Regions from separate parts of the Paraburkholderia sp. RL18-101-BIB-B genome, predicted to be linked through region 1. Evidence: riboswitches for the same ligand, from Rfam matches in the RefSeq annotation. Region 1 holds a riboswitch; the other holds the start of a gene.
The links. A riboswitch is a leader RNA that binds a small molecule or an ion and turns the genes downstream of it on or off. The one in region 1 is predicted to bind cobalamin.
Positions count from the first base shown of each region.

Region 2: another riboswitch for cobalamin. It lies ahead of P0D73_RS10845 (CbtB domain-containing protein); the one in region 1 lies ahead of cobW (cobalamin biosynthesis protein CobW).

Region 1 covers NZ_JARESV010000070.1:6,267-10,076, forward strand. Annotated here, with positions in the region: gene cobN (cobaltochelatase subunit CobN) at 1-611, opposite strand, end outside; gene cobW (cobalamin biosynthesis protein CobW) at 618-1,709, opposite strand; cobalamin riboswitch at 1,909-2,189, opposite strand; cobalamin riboswitch at 2,257-2,508, shown strand; gene cobA (uroporphyrinogen-III C-methyltransferase) at 2,747-3,520, shown strand; gene P0D73_RS42535 (cobalamin biosynthesis protein) at 3,517-3,810, shown strand, end outside.
Region 2 covers NZ_JARESV010000005.1:40,206-44,015, reverse strand. Annotated here, with positions in the region: gene P0D73_RS10860 (alpha/beta hydrolase) at 1-626, shown strand, start outside; gene P0D73_RS10855 (hypothetical protein) at 693-1,133, shown strand; gene P0D73_RS10850 (histidine phosphatase family protein) at 1,152-1,739, opposite strand; adenosylcobalamin (AdoCbl) riboswitch at 1,828-1,981, shown strand; gene P0D73_RS10845 (CbtB domain-containing protein) at 1,984-2,205, shown strand; gene P0D73_RS10840 (CbtA family protein) at 2,217-2,957, shown strand.

The DNA.
Region 1 (3,810 bases):
GCGACCGGCGCGTCCCGCCGCCAGCGCGCCTGCCAATCGGCAACCGTCGGCGTGTCACGCTCGGGATGGTAGAGCGTCGCGGCGGGCAACGCGCGCGGCGGCGCCGGTTCGCGTCCCCACCCGCAGACACGGTGCGCGATACAGCGCAGGAACGCCTCGGCATTTTGTGGGCCGCCTTCACGCAGATAGCGCCACAGCTGATGGCACAGATCGGCGCTCGCGGTGCTGCGCGCGAGCAGGTTCGGATCTTCCTGCAGATCGCCGGAAAACATCGCGAGCGTCTGCTGCTTGCGCTCGGCGAGCGCCACCACCTGCTCGATGCCGTAAGGCCAATACGCCTCGCCGCCGAGGTGATCGACCACCACCACGCGTGCATGCTGCAAGACGTCTTCGACATAGAAATCGACCGACGCCGATTGCCGCAAATACGTGACGTTCGCGAGCCGCACGCTCGGGAAGCCCTCACCCAGGCGCGGAAAAACGCTCGCCAGCAGCGACAGCGTGGTATCGGCGGAGCTGAGCACCACGATATCCGCGGGCTGCTGATCGATACGGATCACGCCTTGCGTATCGTCGACAAAACCGCCAGGCGTGGTACGCAGCAGATGCATGAGCGCTTACGCCTGTTGCGTTTCGACGCTCGACGGCACGCCGAGCGCCGCGTCGAACGCGCGCTGCAACGCGGCCTGATCGAGATCCTCGCCGATCAGCACGAAGCGGCTCCGGCCGCTTTCGCCGGCCTGCCAGCGTCGATCGAAATAGCTGTCGAAGCGCCGGCCCACGCCCTGGATCACCAGACGCATCACCGCGCCCGGCAGCGCCGCGAAACCTTTGACGCGGTAAATCGTGTTCGTTTCGACCAGACGCTGCAACGCAGCGATCACCGCTTCGCGCGACGACACATTCGCCTGCACGACCACCGAGTCGAATTCGTCATGATGGTGGTCGGCGTCGTCGGCGGAACCGTGGTGATCGTGGCGCAAGTGGATCGTGTCTTCCGAGGCCGCTTCGAGGCCCAGCAACGTGTGCAGATCGAGTTGCCCCATGTGCGCGCGCACGATCTTCACTTGCGGCGGAATCTCCTCGCGGAGCAACACTTCAACCGCGCTTTGCTGCGCGTCGTCGAGCAAATCCGTCTTGTTCAGAATCACCAGATCGGCCGCGGACAACTGATCTTCAAACAGTTCGTGCAACGGCGACTCGTGATCGAGATTCGGATCGGCCTTGCGTTGCGCATCCACGGCGACGGGGTTGTCGGCAAACTGACCGCTCGCGGCGGCCGGGCCGTCCACCACGGTGACCACGGCATCGACGGTGAAACTGTTCTTGATCTGCGGCCAGTTGAAGGCCTGCACCAGCGGCTTCGGCAACGCGAGACCCGACGTCTCGATCAGCACGTGATCGATCTGATCGCGGCGTTCCACGAGCTTTTCCATCACCGGAAAAAACTCTTCCTGCACGGTGCAGCACAAGCAGCCGTTCGCGAGTTCATACAGTTGGCCTTCGGTTTCGACACCGTTTTCATCGCAACCTATGCCGCAACCCTTGAGGATTTCCCCGTCGATGCCGAGTTCGCCGAACTCGTTGACGATCACCGCGATGCGCTTGCCGCCCGCATGCTGAAGAATATGCCGCAGCAGCGTGGTCTTGCCGCTGCCGAGAAAGCCCGTGACGATGGTGACGGGGATCTTGCGCATTTGAGTTTGCATCGTGAGGTCCATCCGTAGGAGTTGCACGCGCACGCCGCTGTGTCTGTATGGCCATCTGCCTACGCCGGGCAAAACGAGGCACAGGCCCGGCCAGCCACGACGATAACAAAACACGGGGACGAACGACGGCGTTGCCGCGACAACAGAAAAACAGAAAGCGGGAATGAGGTCATGAACGCAGCGCCGCATCCCCGCGGCGTTCGTCCTTCGTATTCTGGCCGGTATCCGGGCTGGCGAAAGCGCCGCTTCCCCTTCCCGGGCGAGTGATTTCTCGCCCAGTGGTGATATGCCGACGCGGCCTTGCGCGTGGACATCGAAGCCGGCTCCGCGGCGCTAATGAACTGAACTTAGCACCACATTTCGCTTACCGTTGCGGGGGCAGCACAGGTTGACCCGATCCATGGCAGGTGGGCACCCTGTTTCCCGTTTAACTGCATGCGCACGAGCGCGCATACGAGCACCAAAGTGCGTGCGAGTGTAGGCCCGCGGCCCGGTGCCGTCAAGGAACCGCAAGCCGCAAGCGCTTATCGGGCGGGGCGCCATGTGCTATCGTATGCGCGCGTTTGGTGCCCGCACATGCATTCGCGTGTGCAGTTAAACGGGAAACAGGCGGCGCTCCATGCGCTCAACCTGTGCTGTCCCCGCAACGGTAAGCGACCTGCGGCGCAATCTTGAGTTGTCTTGCGCCGCGCATGCGTTTTTTCGATGCCACTGTCCAGCACATTCCAGCGAATGCGGACGGGAAGGCAAAGCGCATGAGGCCGCCAGCCCGGATACCGGCCAGACGCGGAGGCGGCGAACCTCAGGGCAACATCGCGCCGCCGGCCGCCGGAATCCGCGAGGGACGGATGTGAAGGCGCTGAAGCACGACATAGTGTGTCCACGTATGCGGATTCCGGCTGGAATCGCTACGCGCCACACATTGCGCCGTGCCTGAATCCGTCGTACCGCATGACCCCAAAGTCCGCCGCCTGGCGACCGTCCGCGCTTTACCCCTTTCCGCTTGTCACGACATGGCGCTCGCCATGCACGCCGCGATGACCCGCGCCTGGCTGATCGGCGCCGGCCCCGGCGACGTCGAGCTCATGACCATCAAGGCGACCCGTGCATTGGCGCAGGCCGACGTGGTGCTGGTCGACGATCTGGTGAATCCCGAGGTGCTGCAGTTCGCGCGTGCCGACGCGCTCGTCGTCTACGTCGGCAAACGCGGCGGCCATCCATCCACGCCGCAGGACGGCATCGTCGCGCAGTTGCTCGAACATGTGCGGGCCGGGCGCAGCGTCGCGCGTTTGAAAGGCGGCGATCCGTTCGTATTCGGCCGTGGCGGCGAAGAACAGCAGGCACTGCACGCGGCGGGCATCGAGGTGGAAGTCATCAACGGCATTACTGCGGGAATCGCGGCGCCCGCGGCGATCGGCATTCCCGTCACGCATCGCGATCACGCGCAGGGCGTGGTGTTCGTCACCGGACACGGCGCGGGCAGCGGCGAGCCGGACTGGGCCGCGCTCGCGGCCACCCGCATGACGCTCGTGATCTACATGGGCATGCGGCGGCTCAACGATATCGTCGGCGCGTTGCTCACGGCCGGCATGAGCGCCGACACGCCGTGCGCGGCGATCGAATCGGCCACGCGTCCCGGGCAACGCCATGCGCTCGCCCGGCTCGGCGAATTCGCCGATATCGTCGCGCGCGCCGGGCTCGGCTCGCCGGCGATCGTGGTGATCGGCGGTGTGGCGTCGCTAGCCTTGGAGCGCGCGGCGGCGCAGGCCGACGCTGCAACGCCGCCCGCAGACGGAACGGATACGCAATGAAAACGCTGAGCGTCGGCATCGGTTGCCGTTTGCACAGCCCGGCTGCGCAGATCGAAGCCGCGGTGCGCGCCGCGCTCGGCGCGCATTCGTTCGACGAAATCCGCAGCGTGGCCTCGGTCGATACCAAAGCCGACGAAACGGGCCTGCTCGAATTTTGCGCACGTCATGCGCTGCCGCTGACATTCTTCAGCCTTGATCAGATCGCGTCGATGCCCGTGGCGCAGCCTTCGGCGGCAGTGCGCGAGCATCTCGGCGTGGACGGTGTTTGCGAGCCGTGTGCGCTGCTTGCC
Region 2 (3,810 bases), on a different contig from region 1:
CGCCGATCAGTTCGTTCGATGTGCTCGACGCCATTCTGCATACGCTTGCTTCGCGCGAGCAGTTCGCGTCGCTTGCCGAGGTGGTGATCGCGGGGCACTCGGGCGGCGCACAAGTCGTGCAGCGCTATGCGGTGGTGGCGCGCGACGAGGCGCCGCTCGCGGCGCGCGGCATCGCGCTGCGCTACGTGGTCGCGAATCCTTCGTCGTATGTGTACTTCGATGCGATGCGGCCGGTTGCGTCCGGCGAATTCGCGGCGTTCGATCGGGCGATGTGTCCGTCGTTCAATCGCTGGAAATATGGGCTCGAGGATTTGCCGGGCTATGCGGGCGACGCGGCTTCTGCCGCAGCGCTCGAAGCGCGTTACGCGCAGCGTGACGTCACCGTGCTGCTCGGCGGCGCGGATTGCGATCCGCAGCATCCGGCGCTCGACCGTTCATGCGCCGCGCTGACGCAAGGGGAACACCGGCTCGGGCGCGGGCTGGCTTATGCGCGCTATATGGCGTTGCGGCATCCGGAAGGATTGGCGAAGCACCGGACGTATGTGATCGATGGTGTCGGGCACGATGCCAAGGGGATTTTTGCTTCGGCGCAGGGGCTGGCGGCTTTGTTTGGTACTGGGCTGTGAGTGCGCATGGGCACGAAGCGTGCTACCGCGCTAATACCTGTGAGTGACTTCAAGGACCGCGCCGACATGAATAGAATCCGAATACTTGCCACCGCGCTTGCCGCTGCATCGCTAGGCGCGTTGCTGACCGGCAGCGCATATGGCGACGATGCGCCTAGCCCGTGTACCTCACTGAAACGGATCGTCGCGGCCGCCCCTGGCGGGCTCGCTTCATTGACGCCGGACGATGGCAAGGGCGTCGCGCAACCTTACGGCGACGACGCGCAATGTTCGGCGAGCCGCGGTGCGTATCAATGCAGCTGGACGCCGCATCACGACGCCGGTTCGAATGCCGACGCGCTGCAAGCAGTCGCAGCGGACATCGCGTCGTGTCTGCCGGACGCCACGCACGATCAGAATTCGCCGGGACGTCAGCACTTTTATCTGGGTGCGAAGGGCAAGCGGACCGACATCACGCTGACGCCGACCGGTTCGAACAAGCTGCGTCTGGTGGTGTCGGGTAAGTAAGCCGCCGCACGAAGGTGGCTAGTGTGACGCCGGCCACCATGTCCAGCCGCGCGACGAGCGCCGTAACTCGATCATCGAAAGCGGCGCGATTTCAATGCGCGGAAACACGGCGGGCGATGCCCCTAGCGCATGCACGATCGCTGCCCGGAGCACCGGCGCATGGGTGACGGCGATCACGTCGAGCGCATGATTCGGTGCACGATCCTTCGCGCCGTTTAGCGCGTCGAGCCATTCTCCTACCCGTTTCACGAGTTGACTGAACGACTCGCCGCCGTGCGGCGCGGCGTCGGGATCGCGCGCCCATGCGGCGAGGTCTTGCGGCGCTTTGGCAGCGAGGTCGGCCAACCGCCGCCCCTGCCATGCGCCGTAGTTCATATCCGCCAGACCGGCGTCGACCGATGCCGCGAGGCCCAGGGCGGCTGCCGTCTCGCGCGTGCAGGCGGCCGGGCTGACGAAAGCGTCCGCGTCGTCCGCGATCTCCAGACGCGTACGCGCCGCTTGGGCTTCGGCGAGGCCGCGGGCGTCGAGCGGGTCGTCGGCGGGAAAACGGCCTGCGCGCTGGGCGGCGGTCGATGCGTGGCTGATCAGTAACAGCCGAGTGTCCATTCTGTTCATGTCCTGTGAAGCCGCGCCCCGAAGGCGAACGCGAGCGGGATGAAGCGTACGTTTTGCGTTGCCGGGTGCCGAAGTTTAGCGCGTAGAATAGCGGGACTGCGAAGCGCGGAAGCCGGTGAGAGCCCGGCGCGGTCGCGCCACTGTAATCGGCAGCACAAGCCGAAAGCCAGACCTGAGCTTCGCACCAATCCTCTGCAATGACTATCGGGGCGCGTTACCCCAGGAGATGTCCATCATGAACGACGCTGTTTTCGATCCCGCCAACCAGCCTGTTGCTCAACCCACGCCGATTCCGCTGCGCGAGTTGTTGCCCTGGGTCGTGTTCGGCGGTTTGCTGTTGTTGCTCGCGCTTTACTTCGTGGGTGCGGAACAGGGCGCCACCTCGCTGGTGCCGGGCATGTACGTGCATGAGTTCGTGCACGACGGCCGCCATCTGCTCGGCTTTCCCTGCCACTAACGGAGTCGACCATGGTTGGTAAATTGTTGGTACGCGGGATGCTTGCAGGCATCGCCGCGGGACTGCTCACGTTCGGCTTTGCCCGGGTGGTGGGCGAGCCGCAGGTGAATCAGGCGATTTCGTTTGAAGAAAAAGCCGACGCCGCGAAGGGCGAGGCCGCTGAACCCGAGATTGTGAGCCGCGATACGCAGCGGGGTATCGGCCTGTTGACTGGCGTGGTGACTTACGGCGCGGCATTCGGCGGGCTGTTCTCGCTGGTGTTCGCGTACGCCTATGGACGAGTGGGCGCATTGAGCCCGCGCGCGTTGTCCGCGTGGCTTGCGCTTGGCGCGTTCATTGCGCTGGCGGTCGTGCCGAATCTGAAGTATCCGGCGAACCCGCCTTCGGTCGGCGACCCTGAAACGATTGGGACGCGGACGGGTTTGTTCTTCCTGATGATTGCGATATCGCTGGCCGCGATGGTGTTTTCGCTCAAGGTGCGGCGCCGTGCGGCTATGAAGCTTGGCGCGTGGAACGGCTCGATTGTGGGGGCGGCGGTGTTCATCGTGATCATCGCCGCGGTGCAGTTGTCGATGCCCACGATCAACGAAGTGCCGGAGGCTTTCCCGGCGGTGCTGCTGTGGAAATTCCGCGTCGCGGCGCTGGGCATGCAGGCGATTATGTGGGCGACGATCGGGCTGCTGTTTGGGGCGCTGGTTGAGCGGAGTGCGTTTATGCGGGTGGGGGGAAGGTCGGCGGTGAAGTCGGTTTGATGCTTTGGATTTGGTGAGCGCAACAGGTTTGGTGGTTGCGCTCCGCGTCTTGCTCTCGCACTTCGCTCTCCGTGCTTTGCGCGCAGTGGTCAAGAAGGGTTCTGCGTCAAGGAGTTGGGGCGGTTGTGGGGTGGTTATCCACAGGCTTGCGAACAATTTCTGTTGATAACTTTGCGCGCGCGACACTGCGCCCAAATGAATACTTTCAACCAGATGGCGAGAGGATGCTGAACCGGCAGTTTGTCGTGGAGAGTACTTGACCACATTGCCGCCTAGCCGTGGCTCAACTGGACTTTCTTTCATCACGTCAGCAAGGGACGCGTTACACCCGGCACGCACTTGGATTGAAGTCCTTGAGCAGCGACCCACAGAAATGTCCGCGCGACAGCGCTAGTACCCGCAACCATATCGCGTGAACCTTCCGGGCGAATCCGGTTCCCCCTTTCTGTCTGCAAAGTCACTTGTCCCTGAGGACTATCCAGCTCCCTCAGCAACCCCCGTCGTATCTGCGCGTTCCAAGCATGGCTGCCTTGGCCCGCCTCGTGCGAGTTTTTTTCTGCGCTGACTGGACAGAATATCGCTGGGTGTGATTTCCGGGGCACTGCATGAACCTTTGGGACAACCTGGATTGCCCTTTCCGTAGTTGAAAAATTCGGCGTGGCGCACTCCACTCACCTAGCACAGAATCGTCCTCGCATACCTCAAAAAAAGTTACCCAAATTTCTGCTTTCCATTAAGCATTTTCCTGGTTATGCGAAGTACCTATCTATTTAATCGGTTTGACCAGATTTTACAGTCGTCTTATATACGCATCATAAAAGTCACTTTGATAATGGAGAACGTGAATTTTTGA